Regions from separate parts of the Pantoea sp. C2G6 genome, predicted to be linked through region 2. Evidence: riboswitches for the same ligand, from Rfam matches in the RefSeq annotation. Region 2 holds a riboswitch; each other region holds the start of a gene.
What was found. A riboswitch is a leader RNA that binds a small molecule or an ion and turns the genes downstream of it on or off. The one in region 2 is predicted to bind thiamine pyrophosphate.
Positions count from the first base shown of each region.

Region 1 (4,321 bases), on a different contig from region 2:
CGGATAGCGACGCAGCGGTTGCAGGGTGACTTCACAGGCCAGTTCGGCGTTTTTACACAGCGACATAAAATCACCCGCCTGGGCGCGTGTCGCTTTGTACTCCGGCAAATAGCGCCCGGCTTGTCGCATCATCCACACCGGCGTGACATCTACCGGCTGACGCAGCAGGGCACGCAAATAACGATCGTTCTTCAGTTCACTCATCTCAACACTCTCTCTATGACAGGCGTGTAGTGTAGCACTTTCACACTTCGGCGCGGCACAGGGCGACGGTATCTTCAATCAGGCGGCGCGCCACGGTGCCCGGCGGAGGCAACAGCGGCAGAGCGTCAAAGCGGAACCAGGCGGCGTCCAGCAGCTCTTTGCCATCGTGTTGCAGATCGCCGCTGTCATACTCCGCCATAAAGGCGGTCATCAGCGATTGCGGGAAAGGCCACGGCTGTGAAGTGACATAACGGACATTTTTGACGCGGATGTTGCTCTCTTCCATCACTTCACGGGCGACCGCCTGCTCCAGCGTCTCGCCGACCTCAACAAAGCCCGCCAGCACGGTGTAGACCTTGTTACGATGACGGGCGTGGTTCGCCAGCAGGATTTCGTCACCGCGACGGATAGCGACGATGATGCAGGGCGCAATCTGCGGGTAGTAACGTTCGCGGCAATGGCTGCACAGACAGGCAAATTCATGCTTGCTGTGGTGCATCTCGTGGCCGCAATAGCCGCACCAGCGATGAGAGCGATAAAATTCCGCCAGCTGCACGCCGCGCCCCACCAGCTGAAACAGTCCCGGCTCCTGATCGATCAGCTGGCGTACTGAATAGATATCTTCAGAACGCGGCTCACAAATCAGCCAGACCTTTTCCCCCTGCCACTCACCAATGAGGCGAGCTTTACTGCCCGCTAAACCAAATTTTTCGGCTTTTCCGTGGGGTAAATCACCCTGCGGCAACCAAAGTTTCTGTTCATGGCTGACAATCCACCATCCAGCGTCTACGCTTGAGATTTCGCATTGCATTTATTTCGTCATCCTTAGCGTCAAATCGCACGCTGAAGCCCTGATGTTAAGTGTGTAGATGAACAACTATAACTCACATGGAGTTAGATATGCTTAACCAGTTAGACGTCCTGGCTGAACGCGTAGGTGGCAGCAATGAACTGGTCGATTCGTGGCTTGAAGCCCGTCGTCAGCTGCTGGTGACCTATTACCACCTGGTCGGCCTGAAACCCAATAAAGAAGCCCTGACCCGTCTGGATGAACAGGCGCTGGATAACTTCTGTCACGGCCTGGTGGATTACCTCTCCGCCGGTCACTTCAGCATTTATGAGCGGGTGATCAGTGAGATGAGTGGTGACAGTCCGATGATTGCGGCTGCACAGATCTATCCACCGCTGGAAGCCAACACGGAGCGGCTGATGCAGCTGTATGACGGCCATCTCCAGCAGGCTATCGACGATGAGAACTGCATGACCTTTCAGCAGGCGCTGTCCGAAGTGGGTGAAGTGCTGGAAGCGCGTTTTACGCTGGAAGATAAGCTGATCCAGCTGGCATGGGATAACCAGCTCGCCCCCCCGCCGGTGGCCAATGACAGCCAGATTGCCCGTCCGGCTTAACCGCCCTGCTGGATAATCGGGTTGAGTTTATTTCGCAGCCCTTTTATGCTGAACAGGTTCTGAGGTGAGCAGCCAAAGAACCTTTTTTATTCACGCTATGCTATTAACGTTTTTACGCCTGAAGCTGTTGTGACTCAGAGCCAGGCGTAAAAACAGATTCTTGTCGGAGTGCCCTGCCGGGCTGAGACCGTTCATTCGGGATCCGCGGAACCTGATCAGGTTAGAACCTGCGAAGGGAACAAGAGTAAATCTTCTCAGTGCACCAGCATTCTGATGCCTTCTGTACTGTTACTCCTTCCGAACTCCGGACAAGCAACGTTCCCCTTTAACAGGAAGATTGCTATGTCTGACTCAAAAATGACCCGTCGCGAACAACGTGCCCAGGCGCAGGGATTTATCGATTCTCTGCGAAGCGGCAGTGCATTTCCGCAATCCCGTCGCATCTGGATCCACGGCAGCCGGGACGATATTCGCGTTCCGATGCGGGAGATCACGCTAACCCCGACCCACACTGGCGGCAGCAAAGAACAGCCTCACTATGAGCAAAATGAAGCGGTGCCGGTCTATGACACCGCGGGCGCCTATGGCGATCCCGCGGCAACGATCGATCTCCATCGCGGTCTGGAAAAAGTGCGGGCGCGCTGGATCGCTGAACGTGACGACAGCGAATGGCTGCCGCAAAACAGCTCCGGCTATACCCGGCAGCGGCTGGCCGACGAAGCGCTTGACTCTCTGCGCTTCGATCCGCTGCCCGTACCGCGTCGGGCGCGTGCAGGTCGCTGCGTCACCCAGTTGCACTATGCCCGTCAGGGCGTCATTACCCCGGAGATGGAGTTTATCGCCCTGCGGGAGAATATGGGGCGGGAGCGCATCCGCAGTGAGGTTCTGCTGCAACAGCATCCGGGCCACAGTTTTGGCGCCCATCTGCCGGAGAATATTACGCCCGAGTTCGTCCGTCAGGAGGTCGCAGCCGGTCGCGCCATCATTCCGGCCAATATCAATCATCCTGAATCGGAGCCGATGATTATAGGCCGCAACTTCCTGGTCAAGGTCAACGCCAACATTGGCAATTCGGCGGTGACGTCATCCATTGAGGAGGAGGTAGAAAAGCTGGTCTGGTCGACGCGCTGGGGTGCCGACACGGTGATGGATCTCTCTACCGGCCGCAATATTCATGAAACGCGCGAATGGATTTTGCGCAACAGTCCGGTGCCGATCGGCACGGTGCCAATTTATCAGGCGCTGGAGAAAGTTAACGGCGTGGCCGAGGCGCTGAACTGGGACGTTTTCCGGGACACGCTGCTGGAGCAGGCGGAACAGGGGGTCGATTACTTCACCATCCACGCCGGCGTACTGCTGCGTTATGTCCCGATGACGGCCAGACGACTGACCGGGATTGTCTCACGCGGCGGATCGATCATGGCAAAATGGTGTCTGTCCCATCATCAGGAGAGTTTTCTTTATCAGCATTTCCGTGAAATCTGCGAGATCTGCGCCGCTTATGATGTATCGCTGTCGCTGGGTGACGGCTTACGGCCCGGCTCCATTCAGGATGCGAACGACGAGGCGCAGTTTGCCGAACTGCGCACCCTGGGCGAGCTGACCCGGATTGCCTGGGAGTATGACGTGCAGGTGATGATTGAAGGTCCGGGACACGTGCCGATGCATATGATCCGCCGCAACATGACCGAGCAGCTCGAACAGTGCGCTGAAGCCCCCTTCTATACCCTGGGCCCGCTGACGACCGACATCGCGCCCGGCTATGACCACATTACCTCAGGTATCGGGGCGGCGATGATTGGCTGGTTTGGCTGCGCCATGCTCTGCTACGTCACCCCCAAAGAGCACCTGGGCCTGCCGAATAAAGAGGATGTGAAGCAGGGATTGATCACCTACAAAATTGCGGCCCATGCCGCCGATCTGGCGAAAGGCCATCCCGGCGCGCAGATCCGGGATAACGCGATGTCAAAAGCGCGCTTTGAATTCCGCTGGGAAGATCAGTTTAATCTGGCGCTCGATCCACAGACGGCCCGCGCGATGCATGACGAAACCCTGCCGCAGGAGTCAGGCAAGGTCGCCCACTTCTGTTCGATGTGCGGTCCTAAATTCTGCTCAATGAAAATTTCCCAGGAGGTGCGCGACTTCGCCGCCCGTCAGGAAGCCGTTACGCAGTACGTTGAAGTGGGTATGACACAGATGTCAGATAATTTCCGCAGCCGCGGCGGTGAGCTTTATCACCCCGCCGACACCCTTGAGAAGGAGTAACCATGCCCGCATTCCCCGCTACCGCACCCCGCCTCGGGCTTTATCCGGTGGTTGATAGCCCGGAGTGGATTGAACGTCTGTTAGAGGCTGGCGTTCGCACTCTGCAACTGCGCATCAAAGATCAGCCCGATGAGCGGGCTGAACCGGCCATTGTGCGGGCGATAGCGCTCGGCAGACGCTACGACGCGCGGTTGTTTATTAATGACTACTGGCAGCTGGCGATTAAGCATCAGGCGTATGGTGTGCATCTGGGTCAGGAGGATCTGGATGTCGCCAATCTGGACGCGATTTATCAGGCGGGATTACGCCTGGGGATCTCCACCCACGATGATGCGGAACTGGAGCGGGCGCTGGCTATTCAGCCCTCTTACATCGCACTGGGTCATATTTTTCCCACGCAGACCAAAGAGATGCCTTCCGCTCCGCAGGGCTTAGCAGAACTGAA
Region 1 is NZ_JBGMNJ010000024.1:6,737-11,057, forward strand. It holds gene hemE (uroporphyrinogen decarboxylase) at 1-204, opposite strand, end outside; gene nudC (NAD(+) diphosphatase) at 245-1,015, opposite strand; gene rsd (sigma D regulator) at 1,105-1,611, shown strand; TPP riboswitch at 1,766-1,866, shown strand; gene thiC (phosphomethylpyrimidine synthase ThiC) at 1,954-3,876, shown strand; gene thiE (thiamine phosphate synthase) at 3,879-4,321, shown strand, end outside.
Region 1: linked by a shared signal. The riboswitch ahead of thiC (phosphomethylpyrimidine synthase ThiC) and the one ahead of thiB (thiamine ABC transporter substrate binding subunit) in region 2 are both predicted to bind thiamine pyrophosphate.

Region 2 (4,321 bases):
GCAGAGATGATCTGCTGGCGGTGTAAATGCACCCTACTCAGAAAAGCATCCCGCTGAACAGCGAAATGCGGGTCGAGCGCCATTCCCTGCGGAATGCCTCCCGCTCTTCCCATAGGCTAAAGTTTGCTCTTAAAATAGGGCAGGAAAAACAGAGCGCTTTTAAGCGGGAGCTCCCCTTTTATGTCCACCTCACGTCTGAAGCAGCAGTTCATCCGCCTGTGGCAGAGCTGCCAGGGGCAGACGCAGGCGATCACGCTCAGTGAACTGGCCGATCGGCTGCACTGCTCGCGCCGCCATATGCGCAATCTGCTCAACCGGATGCAGGCGGCGGGCTGGCTGATCTGGCAGGCAGAGGCGGGCCGCGGCAAGCGTTCGCAGCTCACCTTCTGCTATACCGGGCTGGCTTTGCAGCAGCAGCGGGCGGAAGATCTGCTGGAGCAGGATCGCATCGATCAGCTGGTTCAGCTGGTGGGCGATAAAAATCAGGTCCGGCAGATGATCAGCGCCCATCTGGGCCGCAGCTTCCGTCAGGGCAAGCATATCCTGCGGGTGCTTTACTATCGGCCGCTGCTTAACCTGCTGCCTGGCTCGCCGCTGCGACGCTCGGAAACCCATATCGCCCGGCAGATTTTCAACGGCCTGACCCGGATAAATGAGGAAAACGGGGAAATCGAGCCCGATATTGCCCATCACTGGCAGCAGACCTCTCCGCTGCACTGGCGCTTCTTTCTGCGTCCGGCGATTCGCTTCCATCACGGCCGCGAACTGGAGATGGAGGATGTGATCGCCACGCTGGAACGTCAGCGCTCACAGCCGCTGTTTTCGCATATTGCGCAGATCGACTCCCCCGCGCCCTGGACGCTGGATATTCACTTAAGCCAGCCGGATGAAGGCTTGCCCTGGCTGCTCGGCAGCGTCAGCGCGATGATCCTGCCGCGGGAGTGGCCGACGCTGCGGGATTTCGCCCGCCAGCCGGTGGGCACCGGTCCCTACAGCGTGGTGCGCAATCAGGAGAGCCAGCTAAAGATTGAAGCCTTTGATGACTACTTCGGCTTTCGTGCTCTGATTGATGATGTCTCGATCTGGGTGTTACCCGATATCAGCGATGAGCTGGTCTACGCCGGTGTGCGCTTGCAGGGTGACAACGCCGGTGAGATCCAGGAGGAGAGCCGCCTCGAAGAGGGCTGCTACTATCTGCTGTTCGACCAGCGCTCGGAACAGGGCCGCGACGCGGCAGTGCGCCGCTGGGTCAGCTACCTGTTCAACCCCATCGCCCTGCTCAATCACGCCGGGGTCGGCTATCAGCGCTACTGGTTCCCGGCGTATGGCCTGCTGCCGCGCTGGCATCACCGGCGCGACCTGACACCGGTGGAAAAACCCGCTGGCCTGACCCATCTGACGCTCACCTGGTACAGCCAGCATGTGGAGCATGAAGGCATCGCCAACGCGCTGCGTCCGCTGCTGGCGCAGCACGGCGTCACGCTGGTGACCCGCGAAATCAGCTATGAAAGCTGGTATCAGGGCGAGGCGGCGAGCGACATCTGGCTCGGCAGCGTGAACTTCACCCTGCCACTGACCTGGTCGCTGTTTGCCCAGCTCTACGAAATCCCGCTGCTGCACCATTGTCTGCCGATCGACTGGCATGGCGACGCCGCCCGCTGGCGCGAGAAAACGCTGCCGCTGGCGGAGTGGAGCAAACAGTTGGTGCAGGAGGCGGGTCTGCATCCGCTGTTTCATCACTGGCTATTGCTCGAAGGTCAGCGCAGTATGCGCGGGGTGCGGATGAATACCCTGGGCTGGTTTGATTTTAAATCCGCCTGGTTTGCCCCACCGGCGCTGTGACGCTTTCGCGCGGGCGCTGAAATGACTAGAATGTGACGTTCTCAACGGGGTGCCGCCTGCCAACCGCAAGCAGCTGAGAGAGACCCGTCGAACCTGATTCGGTTAATACCGACGTAGGGATTTGAGAGGCCTCTGTGCTCAGATCCTTTGCGACTCATTTCCTCTTCTCCTTAAGGAACGCAAAGTGTTGAAAAAAGTTCTGCCGCTGCTGCTGTTACTCTCCGCCCCCGTACTGGCGGCTAAATCGGTTCTCACGGTCTACACCTACGACTCCTTCTCCGCTGACTGGGGCCCTGGCCCGGCGGTCAAAAAAGCCTTTGAAGCGCAGTGCAACTGCGAGCTGAAATTTGTCACGCTGGAGGATGGCGTCTCGCTGCTGAACCGCGTTCGCATGGAGGGCAAAAACAGCAAGGCCGATGTGGTGCTGGGGCTGGATAACAATCTGGTGCAGGCGGCGCAGAAAACCGGTCTGTTTGCCGACAGTAAGGTCGATACCTCGAAATTAAACCTGCCCGGCGGCTGGCACAATACCACCTTCGTCCCGTTTGATTATGGCTACTTCGCCTTTGTCTATGACAAAACCCGGCTGAAGAATCCGCCGAAAAGCCTGAAGGAGCTGGTCGACAGCCCGCAGAAGTGGCGAGTGATCTACGAAGATCCGCGCACCAGCACGCCGGGGTTAGGTCTGCTGCTGTGGATGCAGAAAGTCTATGGCGATCAGGCTGCGCAGGCCTGGCAGAAGCTGGCGCAGAAAACCGTGACGGTGACCAAAGGCTGGAGCGAAGCCTATGGTCTGTTCCTCAAGGGCGAGGCCGATCTGGTGCTGAGCTACACCACCTCGCCCGCTTACCACATCATTGAAGAGAAAAAAGAGAACTACGCCGCCGCGCCGTTTGCCGAAGGGCACTATTTACAGGTTGAAGTCGCCGCGCAGTTAGCCAGCAGCAAACAGCCCGCGCTGGCGCAGCAGTTTATGCAGTTTATGGTGTCGCCAGCGTTCCAGCACACCATTCCGACCGGCAACTGGATGTACCCGGTGATCGACACGCCACTGCCTGCGGGCTTCTCCGCGCTGACCGTGCCCGCCACCGCCCTGCAATATTCGCCGGAGGAGGTTGCCAGCCAGCGTTCCGGCTGGATTAGCCAGTGGCAACGCGCCGTCAGCCACTGATGCCACGCTGGCTGATCCCCGGTTCGCTCGCCACGCTGCTGTTAATCAGCGTGGCGCTGCTGGCCTTTGGCGCACTCTGGCAGGCCGCGCCAGCCACCGACTGGCGCAGCCTGTGGCAGGATGCCTATCTGCATCACGTTATCGCCTTCTCGTTCGGTCAGGCCCTGCTTTCGGCGCTGCTGTCGCTGCTGCCCGCGCTACCGCTGGCGCGCGCGCTCTACCGTCGCCGGTTTCCTGGCCGTCAGCTGCTGCTGCGTCTATTTGCCATGACGCTGGTGCTGCCGGTGCTGGTGGCGGTGTTTGGTCTGCTGACCGTCTATGGGCGCGTCGGCTGGCTGGCGCAGCTCTGTCAGCTGGCTGGGATTGATTATCACTTCTCGCCCTATGGCCTGCCGGGCATTCTGCTGGCGCACGTCTTCTTTAACCTGCCGCTGGCGACGCGCCTGATGCTCCAGGCACTGGAGACCATTCCGGCGGAGCAGCGTCAGCTGGCAGCGCAGCTTGATCTGCGCGGCTGGCACCATTTTCGTCTGCTGGAGTGGCCGTGGCTGCGGCGGCAACTGCTGCCGACCGGTGCGCTGATCTTTATGCTCTGTTTCGCCAGCTTCGCCACTGTGCTGTCGCTGGGCGGCGGCCCGCAGGCCACCACCATCGAGCTGGCGATCTTTCAGGCGCTGAGTTATGACTACGATCCTGGCCGTGCCGCACTGCTGGCGCTGATCCAGCTCGGCTGCTGCGTGACGCTGGTGTTGCTCAGCCAGCGCTTCAGCCGGGCGATTCCCGCCGGGACCAGCCAGCTGCATGGCTGGCGCGACCCACAGGATTCGCGCCGGGCGCAGCTGACCGACGCGCTGCTGATCGGGCTGGCGCTGATCCTGCTGCTGCCCCCGCTGGCGGCGGTGATCGTCGATGGTCTGCACGGCGGACTACGCGGCGCGCTGGCGCAGCCCGCACTCTGGCAGGCGACATTGACCTCACTGCGCATCGCCACCGGCGCGGGCCTGTTGTGTGTGGTGCTGAGCCTGATGCTGCTCTGGAGCAGCCGCGAGCTGCGCCTGCGTCAGCGTCCGGCGGCGGCCACCTTTATCGACACCAGCGGCATGCTGATTCTGGCGATGCCGGGCATTGTGCTGGCGACCGGCTTTTTCCTGCTGCTCAACGCCACCGTCGGCCTGCCTGAGTCGGCTGAAGGGCTGGTGACCTTTACCAATGCGCTGATCGCCATCCCCTATGCGCTGAAGGTGCTGGAAAACCCGATGCGTGACGTGGCTGAGCGTTATGGTCAGCTGTGCGACTCACTCGATATTC
Region 2 is NZ_JBGMNJ010000007.1:83,349-87,669, reverse strand. It holds gene sgrR (HTH-type transcriptional regulator SgrR) at 181-1,842, shown strand; TPP riboswitch at 1,878-1,980, shown strand; gene thiB (thiamine ABC transporter substrate binding subunit) at 2,027-3,013, shown strand; gene thiP (thiamine/thiamine pyrophosphate ABC transporter permease ThiP) at 2,989-4,321, shown strand, end outside.

Region 3 (4,321 bases), on a different contig from region 2:
AGGCTTGAAACCCTCGCCACCCGTGACACCTTAACCGGCCTGCATAATCGCGCCTGGATTAACGACCAGGTAAACGCCATGCTGGCGCAGGAGGACGATCGCGCTTATACCACCGTGCTGTTTATCGATCTGAATGGATTCAAGGCGGTGAATGATTCGATGGGGCACGCCACCGGCGATGCGCTGCTGCAACTGATCAGCGAGCGACTCCAGCGCGCTATGCGACCGGGCGATTCAGTGGCACGTCTGGGCGGCGATGAGTTTGTGGTTGCTGCGAAGTGCGATAATCGTGACGCGGCATCGGCGATCGCGCAGCGCATCATCGACACGCTGAAAGAACCCCTGGTGATTAACAGCATGGAAATCGCGATTGGCGCCTCAATCGGTATCAGCCTCGCCCGGTTCGGAACGACCCCGGCCAGGCTGCTGCTGGACCAGGCCGATGTCGCCATGTATCAGGCGAAAGCACGACGCGAGAGTTCCTATCAGTTTTTCGAGTCAGCCGTCCAGCCATAGCGGGAGTGATTACGCTGCCATCCAGCACAGATTACATATTTACAAATTTAAATGTGTAAATATAATGACGCCTCTTTGTTTCATTGAGGATTTTCGTTATGCCGTCTCTTTTCTCCCCTCTGACGCTGGGTGATTTAACGCTTCGTAACCGTATCGTACTGCCGCCGCTGACCCGCTGTCGCAGCGAGCAGCCGGGAAATATTCCCGGCGACAGGATGGTGGAATATTACCGTCAGCGCGCCGGCGCGGGGCTGATGATTACGGAAGGCACCCAGATTGAACCGCGCGGCCAGGGCTATGCCTGGACACCGGGTATTCACAGCGAAGAACAGGTGGCTGGCTGGAAGCGGGTCACTGACGCCGTTCATGAGCAGGGCGGCACGATCTTCTGCCAGCTTTGGCACGTTGGCCGGGTCTCACATACTGAACTTCAGCCAGGCAAACAGCCGCCGGTTGCCCCCTCAGCCGTGGCCGCGACCCAGGTCAGGGTCTTTATTGAAACCGGGCCCGCCGCCGGGATCTTAACCGCACCCAGTGAACCGCGTGAACTTACCACGGCCGAAGTGAAAGAGGTGGTCGGACTCTACCGACGCGCGGCGGAAAACGCCAAAAGGGCGGGTTTCGACGGCGTCGAGCTACATTCCGCCAACGGGTATCTGATCAATCAGTTTATCTCTGAGCACACCAATTTCCGCAGCGATGAATATGGCGGCTCGCCTGAAAATCGCCTGCGTTTCCTGCGCGAAGTGACGGAAGCGGTCAGTTCGGTGTTTGGCAGCCACCGCGTCGGCGTCCGGTTTGCGCCGCTGTTTTCCAGCACGGATGAGGAGCGCGTCTATCTGGGACTGGTCGAAAGCGATCCGCACGCGACCTACATCGGCGCCGCACAGCTGCTGAATGAGCTGGAGGTGGGGTATCTCTCCATCGCGGAAGCGGACTGGGATAACAGCCCTGAGATGCCGGAGAGTTTCCGCGCGGCGCTGCGGGAAACCTTCCGCTCACCGATCATCTATTCTGGCCGTTATACCCAGGAAAAAGCGCAACGCATGCTGGAAAAAGGGTGGGGCGATCTGGCGGGCTTTGGCCGCACCTTTATCGCCAATCCCGATCTGCCGGAACGGCTGAGAGCGGGCCATCCGCTCAATGCGGTGGATCACAGCTCCCTGTATGGCGGTGATGAGAAAGGATATACTGACTATCCTTTTTACTCATCCTGATATTTTGTGAGGCGGCATGTCACCGGAAAATGCCCTTAAGTTACTCGCCAACCCTACCCGGGTGGCCGTGCTTAAGTGGCTGAAAAATCCTGAAGAAGCGTTTGCGGGCTATTCTCAGCTCTTTCCCTTCGATCAGTATGGCGTCTGTGCCAGTCTCATTCAGGATAAGGCGGGCCTCTCGCAGCCCGCCACCTCGCTCTGTCTGAAGGCGCTGCACAGCGCCGGGCTGGTTGAGGCCAGCAAAGTGGGCAAGTGGACCTACTACCGCCGTAATGAGCAGCGTATTAACGCAATCACCGCGGCAGTGGCCCAGGCGCTGCAAGAGCTCCAGGCTTGACGAAGCTCCTCACTTCACTTACAACTAAAGCCGTCAGGGGAGTCTCGCCGGAGAGACTGAGAGGCTAATAGCGCACCGCGCGGCTTAGCGACCCTTAGAACCTGACCCAGTTGATACTGGCGTAGGAAGACGGGTATCGCTGTTTCTGATACTTGCCGCAAGGGCGCGTTCACCTCGCTCTCGCCTTTTCCCTTCTGGTATCACGGGTCTTCGCATCGTTATGACGAGGCCGCTATGACCCACAACTCCCTGAATTATGCATCTCCCGTCCGGTGGACATCATGAGCCGTTGGTCGGTACTCGGCAGCGGCGTTGCCGGGCTCTGTGTCGCTACGCTGCTGGCGGAACGCGGAGAAACTGTCGAGATCGTGACCCGCCCCGACTGTCGCGCGGCCTCCCACTGGGCCGGAGGGATGCTCGCCCCCTGGTGTGAAGCGGAGAGTGCGCCGCCGCAGGTGATTGAATGGGGACAGCATGCCGCAGGCTGGTGGGCCAGGCGCGTCGAGGGCGTGGTGCAGCACGGCACGCTGGTGGTGGCACCACCTCGCGACAGCCGGGAACTGACGCGCTTCGCCAGCATGACGCAGCAGCATCAGTGGGTTGCACCCGCTGAGATTGAGCCGGAGCTGGAAAACCGCTTTGCCCGTGGCCTGTTTTTCGCTGCTGAGGCGCATCTCGATCCGCGCCATGCCATGCAGCAACTGCGCGATAAGCTGCAACAGGCGGAGGTGGCGATCCACAGCGGTCAACCCAGCGGGCAGATTATCGACTGTCGCGGCATTCACGCCGCTCAGCAACAGCCCGCCCTGCGGGCGGTGCGCGGTGAGATGCTGATCCTGCATACCCCCGAAATCCACTTTTCCCGTCCGGTCCGGCTGCTGCATCCGCGCTTTCCCTGCTACCTGGTGCCGCGTGCGGACGGGCACTTTATGCTGGGCGCTACCATGGTTGAGAGCCATGACAGCAGCGCGATCAGCGCCAGGGCGATGATGGAGCTGCTCAGCGCGGCGTATACGCTGCACCCGGCGCTGGCCGAAGCGCGAATCGTGGAGAGTGGCACCGGTCTGCGTCCCGCCTATCACCACAATCTGCCAGAAGTGCGCTATGAAGAGGGCCGTTTTTCACTGAATGGTCTCTATCGCCACGGCTTTTTGCTGGCACCGATCATGGCCGAAAAATTAATGCAGCAACTGACTCAGGAGGGTAATCATGCAAGTTGAACTCAATGGCCGCGCCATCGAAACCGGAGCCAGCACGCTGGCGGAGCTGATGCAGGAGCAGCAGATCGATCCCCGCACGGTCGCCACCGCGCTGAACGGTGAGTTTGTGCCGCGCAGCCGTTATGCCAGCCAGAAACTTGCGGCGGGCAACCAGCTTGAAATTCTGTCACCGATGCAGGGAGGTTAACCATGTTCTATCAGTTTGCCCCGACATCCCGCTTCCTGCTTGGCACCGCTGGCTACCCTTCGCCGGAGATCCTGCAACAGGCGATAGCGCGCTCAGGCGCGGAGATTATTACCGTCAGCCTGCGGCGGGAAGGCAGCGACGGCGGCGCTTTCCGCAACCTGCTGCAACAGCTCAACACGCGAATCCTGCCCAATACCGCTGGCTGTCACACGGTGAAAGAGGCGGTTACCACGGCGCAGATGGCGCGTGAACTGTTCGATACGCCCTGGATCAAGCTGGAGGTGATCGGCCATGCCGACACGCTGCAACCCGATCCTTTTGCGCTGGTCGAAGCCGCCCGCATCCTCTGCGCCGACGGATTCCAGGTGTTTCCCTACACCACGGAAGATCTGATTGTCGGCGAGAAATTACTGGAGGCGGGCTGCGAAGTGCTGATGCCGTGGGGCGCGCCGATCGGCTCCGGCCAGGGATTACGCAACATCGAGGGGCTGCGGGCGATGCGGGCCTGGTTCAAAGATGTGCCGCTGATTATCGATGCCGGTATCGGCGCGCCGTGTCAGGCGGCGCAGGCGATGGAGATGGGCTTTGATGGCGTGCTGCTTAACACCGCCGTGGCGAAAGCCCGCGATCCGGTGCGGATGGCCGGTGCCTTTGCCGGTGCTATCCACGCCGGGCACGAGGCGTTTCAGGCGGGGCTGATGGAGCAGCGTGAGATGGCATTCGCCTCCACCCCGATTTTTGGTCTGGCAGAGTTCAGTTAAGGAGTGGTGATGACACGTTATCAGCGACAAACGATGTTGCCGGAGATTGGTGAAGCGGGACAGCAGCGCCTGAGCCGGTCGCG
Region 3 is NZ_JBGMNJ010000004.1:86,875-91,195, forward strand. It holds gene ACCW71_RS07790 (diguanylate cyclase domain-containing protein) at 1-516, shown strand, start outside; gene ACCW71_RS07795 (alkene reductase) at 615-1,733, shown strand; gene ACCW71_RS07800 (ArsR/SmtB family transcription factor) at 1,750-2,070, shown strand; TPP riboswitch at 2,096-2,215, shown strand; gene ACCW71_RS07805 (FAD-dependent oxidoreductase) at 2,352-3,290, shown strand; gene thiS (sulfur carrier protein ThiS) at 3,280-3,477, shown strand; gene ACCW71_RS07815 (thiazole synthase) at 3,480-4,238, shown strand; gene ACCW71_RS07820 (ThiF family adenylyltransferase) at 4,248-4,321, shown strand, end outside.
Region 3: linked by a shared signal. The riboswitch ahead of ACCW71_RS07805 (FAD-dependent oxidoreductase) and the one ahead of thiB (thiamine ABC transporter substrate binding subunit) in region 2 are both predicted to bind thiamine pyrophosphate.

Region 4 (4,321 bases), on a different contig from region 2:
ACGCTGAGTGAAGTCTCACCGCCGGAAAGCGTCATCGGTCAGCACGAAGAGATCTATGCCGCCCTGAAGCGTCATGACGCGGACGCCGCGGAAGCCGCCATGCGTCGTCATCTTCAGGAGATGATCTTCTCCATCACCCCCATCGCCGAGCGCAACAGCGCCTGGTTTGACGCGCCGTAACCTGTGGCCCGCGTTGCCTTTACGCAACAAGGCGGGCCTGTTCAGCTACCACCACTGATGAAAATGATGCACCGGTCCGATGCCCTTGCCGACCTCCAGTGAATCGGCCTGCAACAGCGCCTGCTGTAGCCAGTTTTTCGCCTGCCCTATCGTGCCGGCCCAGTCAGTATGACGCGGACGCAACGCGGCCAGCGCGGCAGACAGCGTACAGCCGGTTCCGTGGGTGTGCCGGGTATCTACCCGCTGGGTACTAAATCGCTGTTCCCCTGCGGGGGTCAACAGCCAGTCCGGGCTCTCCTGCGCGGTCAGATGGCCGCCCTTCATTAATACGGCCTGACAGCCCAGCGCCAGCAATGCCCGCCCCTGCTCCCGCATTTCTGTTTCATCGGAGGCGATGGCGCAATTGAGCAACGCCGCCGCTTCCGGCAGATTAGGGGTGATCAGCGAGACCTGAGGGAGCAACAGTTCACGTACGCTGGCAATCGCATCCGGTGAGAGCAGCGCGTCACCGCTTTTGGCGACCATGACCGTATCCAGCACCACAAACGGAATATCGGCACGCCTCAGCCGGTGGGCAATCTGCTCCACAATCGCCGTTTCTGACAGCATGCCGATTTTTGCGCTGTCGATGCGCACGTCGTCGAGCACCGAGTCGAGCTGGGCGGCGACAAACTCAGGGGCAATGCGATAAACAGACTGCACGCCGCAGGTGTTCTGCGCCACCAGCGCGGTGATGACGCTGGTGCCATAGGCCCCCAGTGCCGAAAAGGTTTTCAGATCGGCCTGAATGCCCGCGCCGCCGCTGGGATCGGTACCGGCAATGGTCAGCGCATTAATGCGTTTCATGGTTCACCTCCAGCGTCCAGAGCGCATCAAGAAACGCCGTGGCAAAGCTGCCCGGTCCGGCTGAACACGCCGCCGCCACCTCGCCCGCCCGCGCCATCACCTGACAGGCCGTAGCGACATTGAGCAGCCGATCGCCTGACAGACTGCTGAACGCCGCTACCACCGCCGAGAGTGCGCAGCCGGTGCCAACTACCCGCGTCATTAACGGGCTGCCGCCGCCGATCGCCAGCGTCCGCTGCCCGTCAGTGGCGTAGTCCACTTCACCGGTGACAATCACCAGCGTCTGCCAGCGCCGGGCAAGCTGGTGCGCGGCATCCAGCGCCGCATCCGCCTGGTGCAGCGTATCGACACCGCGCCCGCCGCTGGCCTGCTGCGCCAGCGCCATAATCTCTGAGGCATTGCCACGGATCACCGCCGGTTGCTGGCTCAGCAGCTGCTGGCAGAATTCAGTGCGCAGCGCCAGCGCGCCAACCGCCACCGGATCGAGCGTCCAGGGCGTTCCCGCCTGGTTAGCCGCCGTCACGGCCGCCTGCATCGCCTGCTGGCGCTCACGGGTTAAGGTTCCCACATTAATCAGCAACGCATCCGCAAAGCCGCTGAACTGCGCGGCTTCATCGGCATCGATAACCATCGCCGGTGAGGCATTCAGCGCCAGCAGTACGTTGGCGGTAAAGTTCTGGACTACGTCATTGGTCAGGCAGTGCACCAGCGGTGACTGGCGGCGAAAACGGTGCAGAATGGGCGCGAACTGCGCGGCAGAAAGGTGTTGAGACGGATGTGTCATCGTAGCTCCCAACCGGCGAACAAGAAGGCGAATGCGGTCAGGCATCAGACTTCCCTACGCTGGCATTATCCAGATCAGGTAATACGGGTATTTCTCAGCCTTCACGAAGAAGGGCACCCCGAGTCGTGTTACGGTTTGCAGCATAAGGAAGCACCGCGGTGAAAGCAAGCCGCGCCGGGTCACTAAATCGTCAATGCTGAACCCTTCTGTATGATCCCGATCAACGTTTGCCTGGGTAAAAAGAGGCTTAATGCTGCGGGTCACGGAACTACCTCTTTATAGGTATACGCTATTTTTTATCCCGCTGGATAATCATTTCCGCAGCCCCAACGACCACCTCATAATAATTAACCTGCTCGTAATAACATCGTAAAAAAGCATCTTATTTCATGGAGTTAAGAAACTCCTGAAGCGGAACTTCATACTATTCAGGATGTATGATGCGATTTTTAGCGCTTATTCCACACCGCCACCGATGGCGGGACATGACCATCGAACGTCTGGGTGCCATCGCGCCAGATGGCAGGCGTTATCTTTCCACCTATATTTCCGCCCGCTGCGCTGGCTGCGGTGAAATTATCCATCGCGTCTATTATCGCGATATCAGCGACCAGCAGGCGCGGCGCTGGCTGGGGTAATCCCGCTCCGCTGGCTGAGGAACCAGTTAACAGTTAGTTAGCAATTTGTTAGTCTGCTCACTATTCGCTGTCCGATCAGACTCTCTCTATGCCACAGCTGTTAGCCAGCCTGACTCATCAGATTTATCTGTCAGCCCCGCTGTTTATCCTGATCCTGCTAGGATACTGCCTGACGCGCCTCGGAAAATGGCCCGCCAGCATCAGTGAAGGGATGAACCGCTTTGTTTTCAACGTCGCGCTGCCCTGCATGCTGTTCCGGGTGATGAGCACCTTCTCGCAAAGCCCGCCGGTTGATGCGCGCCTGCTGCTGGCTTTCTTCGGCAGTTGTTTACTGGTGTTTATCGTCGGCCGCTGGCTGGCGACGCGCCTGTTCAACCTGGATGGCGTAGCGGCCTCGGTGTTTGCGCTGGGCGGCATCTTTTCCAATAACGTGATGCTGGGGATCCCGGTGGCGACGGTGCTGCTCGGCTCATCCGCCCTGCCCTCGGTCGCGCTGGTGCTGGTGTTCAACAGCCTGATCCTCTGGACGCTGCTGACCGTCTCGGTCGAGTGGGCAAAACAGGGCAGTTTCTCGCTCCAGGGGATAGGCCGTACCTTCGCGGGCGTGCTGAAAAATCCGTTAATCATCGGCATTCTTGGCGGCACGGCCTGGAGCTTTCTGCAACGTCCGCTGCCAGCGCTCGCGGCGGAACCGCTGCGGATGCTGGCCTCGCTGGCCGCGCCCCTGTCGCTGGTGACGCTGGGGATGAGTCTGGCGCACTATCGGGTGCGGGATGGGCTGAAAGAGAGCTACACCCTCTGTCTGCTGAAGCTGGTGCTGCAACCGATGACGGTATGGGCGATCGCCTGGCTGATCGGGTTGCCGCCGCTGGAGAGTAAAGTGGTGGTGCTGCTGGGATCGATGGCAGTGGGGGTCAATGTCTACCTGATGTCACAGAAATTCAATGTGATTACCGGCCCGGCGGCGGCCAGCATGCTTTTCTCTACCCTGTTTGCCGCAGTGACCACGCCACTCTGGATGATGCTGATGACGCTGGCGGGCTATTAAAAAAAAGCCCCCCGACATCGCTGTCGGAGGGCTGTTATCAGGCTTATCGCTGCACTCAGTCAGTGGATTTGGTACGAATCAGATAATCAAAGGCGCTCAGCGAGGCTTTTGCGCCTTCGCCGCTGGCGATGATGATCTGTTTGTACGGCACGGTGGTGCAGTCACCTGCGGCGAAGACGCCTTTCAGGCTGGTTTCGCATTTGGCGTCGATAATGATCTCGCCCATTTTATTGCGCTCGACCGACCCTTCCAGCCACGGGGTGTTAGGCAGCAGGCCGATCTGGACGAAAATACCGGAGAGCGCCAGATGATGGCTGGTCTGGGTGGTCCGATCAAGATAGTCCAGCCCGGTCACTTTGCTGCCGTCGCCTTTCACTTCGGTGGTCTGCGCGTTGAGGATGACATCAACGTTTTTCAGGCTACGCAGCTTATCCTGCAATACCTTGTCAGCGCGCATTTCACTGGCGAACTCCAGCAGGGTGACATGTTCGACGATGCCAGCCAGATCGATAGCCGCTTCCACACCGGAGTTACCGCCGCCGATCACCGCCGTACGCTTGCCTTTAAACAGCGGACCGTCACAGTGCGGGCAGTAGGTAACGCCTTTGGTGCGATACTCTTCTTCACCCGGCACACCCATGTTACGCCAGCGCGCACCGGTCGCCAGGATGATGCTGCGTGATTTCAGCACCGCGCCTGACGCGGTTTCGATGGCGTGCATTCCGCCCTCTTTCGTGGCCGGGATCAGTTTGATCGCGCTCTGGCTCTCAATCACATCAACGCTGTAATCATCGACGTGCGCACGCAGTGCACCTGCCAGTTTTG
Region 4 is NZ_JBGMNJ010000002.1:227,344-231,664, reverse strand. It holds gene ACCW71_RS04540 (GntR family transcriptional regulator) at 1-180, shown strand, start outside; gene thiD (bifunctional hydroxymethylpyrimidine kinase/phosphomethylpyrimidine kinase) at 226-1,026, opposite strand; gene thiM (hydroxyethylthiazole kinase) at 1,013-1,810, opposite strand; TPP riboswitch at 1,845-1,941, opposite strand; gene ACCW71_RS04525 (hypothetical protein) at 2,251-2,448, shown strand; gene ACCW71_RS04520 (AEC family transporter) at 2,537-3,496, shown strand; gene ahpF (alkyl hydroperoxide reductase subunit F) at 3,552-4,321, opposite strand, start outside.
Region 4: linked by a shared signal. The riboswitch ahead of thiM (hydroxyethylthiazole kinase) and the one ahead of thiB (thiamine ABC transporter substrate binding subunit) in region 2 are both predicted to bind thiamine pyrophosphate.